2 regions of the Streptomyces sp. NPDC026206 genome follow, and region 2 is predicted to be linked to the other one. Evidence: predicted binding sites of a transcription regulator. Region 2 holds the regulator's gene; the other holds the start of a gene.
The links. Region 2 encodes HrcA, which represses chaperone genes, less so after heat shock. Its sites were predicted from a motif close to TTNGCACTCNGNNNNNCNGAGTGCNAA; they were not measured.

Region 1: groL (chaperonin GroEL) is a predicted target of HrcA. The motif match lies at 1,345-1,371, and genes of this name have one in related genera.

What each region holds. Positions count from the first base shown of each region.
Region 1 covers NZ_JBEZYL010000001.1:4,683-6,881, reverse strand. The annotation lists gene groL (chaperonin GroEL) at 1-1,180, opposite strand, end outside; gene AB0F13_RS00025 (cold-shock protein) at 1,557-1,763, opposite strand.
Region 2 covers NZ_JBEZYL010000014.1:95,847-98,045, forward strand. The annotation lists gene AB0F13_RS20200 (MBL fold metallo-hydrolase) at 1-614, opposite strand, end outside; gene hrcA (heat-inducible transcriptional repressor HrcA) at 817-1,833, shown strand; gene dnaJ (molecular chaperone DnaJ) at 1,834-2,199, shown strand, end outside.

The DNA.
Region 1 (2,199 bases), on a different contig from region 2:
TGCGGTGCTTGCGCTCCTTGAGCTCGACCTCGGTCGCGGCACCGGCCTTGATGACGGCCACGCCGCCGGCCAGCTTCGCGAGGCGCTCCTGGAGCTTCTCGCGGTCGTAGTCCGAGTCGCTGTTCTCGATCTCGGCGCGGATCTGGTTGACGCGGCCCTGGACCTGGTCGCTGTCACCGGCACCGTCGACGATGGTCGTCTCGTCCTTGGTGATGACGACCTTGCGGGCGCGGCCGAGCAGGTCGAGACCGGCGTTCTCCAGCTTGAGGCCGACCTCCTCGGAGATGACCGTGCCACCGGTGAGGATGGCGATGTCGCCCAGCATGGCCTTGCGGCGGTCGCCGAAGCCCGGGGCCTTGACGGCGACGGACTTGAAGGTGCCGCGGATCTTGTTGACGACCAGCGTGGACAGGGCCTCGCCCTCGACGTCCTCGGCGATGATCAGCAGCGGCTTGCCGGACTGCATGACCTTCTCGAGGAGCGGCAGCAGGTCCTTGACCGAGCCGATCTTCGAGTTGACGATCAGGATGTACGGGTCGTCGAGCGACGCCTCCATACGCTCCATGTCGGTGGCGAAGTACGCCGAGATGTAGCCCTTGTCGAAGCGCATGCCCTCGGTGAGCTCAAGCTCGAGCCCGAAGGTCTGCGACTCCTCGACGGTGATGACGCCTTCCTTGCCGACCTTGTCCATGGCCTCGGCGATGAGCTCGCCGATCTGGGTGTCGGCGGCGGAGATGGAGGCGGTGGAGGCGATCTGCTCCTTGGTCTCCACATCCTTGGCCTGCTCGAGCAGGGCGGCGGAGACGGCCTCGACGGCCTTCTCGATGCCACGCTTGAGCGCCATCGGGTTGGCACCGGCGGCCACGTTGCGCAGACCCTCGCGGACCAGCGCCTGGGCGAGGACGGTCGCGGTCGTCGTGCCGTCACCGGCGACGTCGTCCGTCTTCTTCGCGACCTCCTTGACCAGCTCGGCGCCGATCTTCTCGTACGGGTCCTCGAGCTCGATCTCCTTGGCGATGGACACACCATCGTTGGTGATCGTGGGGGCGCCCCACTTCTTCTCGAGGACGACGTTCCGGCCCTTGGGGCCGAGGGTGACCTTGACGGCGTCGGCGAGCTGGTTCATCCCGCGCTCGAGACCGCGCCGTGCCTCCTCGTCGAACGCGATGATCTTGGCCATGTGAAGTGGTCCTCCCAGACGGGACGGGGTGGATTGCTCCGGACCGCGCTGGCGCCCGCGACGGACGGCCTGCGTGCCCTGCGGTTCCTTGCTCCGCCTGGCTCGCCGGCCTCACCGACGGTCCAAATCTGTCACTCTCACCCGGAGAGTGCTAAGCCCAATGATTAGCACTCGACCCCTCCGAGTGCAAGCGGTTCGCGTGTTATCCACCCCCGGTGGCAGGGGGGCACCCAGCGGTAGCCGGGGCACCTCCCATAGGCCCCGCCCGCTGCAGCCTGCCCCGCCCCGGGCCCGCGCACACGCGAGGGGCCCGCACCCTGACAGGTGCGGACCCCTCGACGGCGAGCCGTTTGAGCCGGTGGTCGATGCGACGCGATCAGCCGGCGGCCAGCCTCACCATGTCCGCCTGCGGCCCCTTCTGACCCTGCGAGATCTCGAACTCGACTCGCTGCCCCTCCTCGAGGGTGCGGTAGCCGTCCATCTGAATCGCGCTGTAGTGGACGAAAACATCCGCACCACCGTCGACCGCGATGAAGCCGTACCCCTTCTCCGCGTTGAACCACTTGACGGTGCCCTGAGCCATGCCTAACTCCCCTATTACTGGCCCTTGCGCAGGACCGCACCTCGCGGACCCGGGTCAGACCTCACCCCCGGACAGCCCCCATGCCATGACGGCATGGGAACACCCCTGAGGTGTGCGCCGGAACGCGTCGACCGCGGCTGAATGTATCTGCACGGATGCCGTCTGCAACAGGTCAGTCGGACGAGAATTCCGGGCGCGGCCGATCGCTTATTAGCGCAGATTTCCACTACTTCCCGGGCAAGTCGGACCAGGCATAACGCAACCAACCCGACAATTCGTGCACAGGTTACGCGCACAACTTGACGGGTTCTCATATGCGTTCGGCAGTGACACCGGAGGGGGAACGCCCCAACTGTATCGCGGTTCAACAGACGGAATCACCCCGTCCGTTTAACGGCCAGGGTGATTCCAAGGAAATGAACAGGAACGCTGCGAA
Region 2 (2,199 bases):
TCCAGCGCCGCCGGCCAGGCGTGCGGCAGGGCGTCCGGTCCGGCCTGCGGTTCGCCGGACTCCTCGACCAGGTCGCCGCAGAAGACGACCTCGGTCCTGCCGTCCACCAGCACCGCGAGATCGTGCGCCGTGTGGCCCGGTCCGACGTTGGCGAGCAGCACCCGCCGCCCGTCGCCCAGGTCGACCGTCAGCTCGCCGGAGACCGGGTGGTGGGGCGGTACGAGCAGCTCCACGGCCTCGGCGGCGACGTCGGGGTCCACTCCGTGCCGCACCGCGTCCGCGCGCAGCTCGTCGCGCTCGCGCAGCAGCAGCTCGGCGGCGCCCACCGCCCCGTAGACCTGCACGCCGGCGAAGGCGGCAGTGCCCAGCACATGATCGAAATGGGGGTGGGTCAGTGCGATGTGCGTCACGGGCAGCCCGAAGAGTTCCTGCACCTCGCGCCGGATCTCCACCCCCTCGTGCAGGGAGGACCCCGTGTCGACGACGAGTACGCCCGTACCGCCCGCGATGGCGCCCACCGTCGCGTCCCAGCCCGGCAGCCTGCGGCGTACGACACCCGGCGCGAGCTGCTCCCAGTGCGCCCCCGCAGCGCGGGAATCCCCGTGAATCTCCATACCGTGACGCTAGCCGCAGAGCGGTACCGTTGCCTGCCCGGAGCCTCGCGCCGGGGACGGCCCTTGCCCTGGCCGTGGGGCCCGGCCGTACACTGGCTGGAGGGTTCTGGCACTCGTGACCTTTGAGTGCCAAGGGCGAAGGCCCTGCGGAACCCCGCAGGACCGTAGAGACGGCTGGATCACTGGACTGGAGGTGCGCGCGATGCTGAGCGAACGCAGGCTCGAGGTATTGCGCGCCATCGTTCAGGACTACGTGGGCACCGAGGAGCCCGTCGGCTCCAAGGCCCTCACCGAGCGGCACCGGCTGGGCGTCTCCCCGGCCACCGTGCGCAACGACATGGCCGCGCTGGAGGACGAGGGCTTCATCGCCCAGCCCCACACGAGCGCCGGCCGCATCCCGACCGACAAGGGTTACCGCCTCTTCGTCGACAAACTGGCGGGCGTCAAGCCCCTGTCGTCGCCGGAGCGGCGAGCCATCCAGAACTTCATGGACGGCGCCGTCGACCTGGACGATGTGGTGGCCCGCACGGTGCGGCTGCTGGCGCAGCTGACCCGTCAGGTCGCGGTGGTGCAGTACCCCTCACTGACCCGTTCGACCGTGCGCCACGTGGAGCTGCTCGCGCTGGCTCCGGCCCGCCTGATGCTCGTGCTGATCACGGACACCGGCCGGGTCGAGCAGCGCATGGTCGACTGCCCCGCGCCGTTCGGCGAGACCTCGCTGGCGGACCTGCGGGCGCGGCTGAACAGCCGGGTCGTGGGGCGGCGTTTCACGGATGTGCCGCAGTTGGTGCAGGACCTCCCCGACTCCTTCGAGCAGGACGACCGAGGAACCGTTTCCACGGTCCTCGCCACCCTGATGGAGACGCTGGTGGAGGAGACCGAGGAGCGGCTGATGATCGGCGGCACCGCCAATCTCACTCGTTTCGGTCATGACTTCCCGCTGACGATCCGGCCCGTGCTGGAGGCGTTGGAGGAGCAGGTCGTGCTGCTCAAGCTGCTCGGTGAGACCCAGGACTCGGGAGTGACCGTGCGCATCGGTCATGAGAACGCCCACGAGGGCCTGAGTTCCACATCGGTCGTCGCCGTCGGCTACGGTTCGGGCGACGAGGCCGTCGCCAAACTCGGCGTGGTCGGACCGACCCGCATGGACTACCCCGGAACGATGGGAGCGGTACGCGCAGTGGCACGTTACGTCGGACAGATCCTGGCGGAGTCGTAAGTGGCCACGGACTACTACGCGGTCCTCGGCGTACGGCGCGACGCCTCGCAGGACGAGATCAAGAAGGCCTTCCGCCGTCTCGCGCGCGAGCTGCACCCGGACGTCAATCCGGACCCGAAGACGCAGGAGCGGTTCAAGGAGATCAACGCCGCTTACGAGGTGCTCTCCGACCCCCAGAAGAAGCAGGTCTACGACCTCGGCGGCGACCCCCTGTCCTCCTCGGGCGGCGCGGGTGCGGGCGCCGGCGGCTTCGGCGCCGGCTTCGGCAACTTCTCCGACATCATGGACGCCTTCTTCGGCCAGGCCTCGCAGCGCGGTCCGCGCTCGCGCACGCGCCGCGGCCAGGACGCCATGATCCGGCTCGAA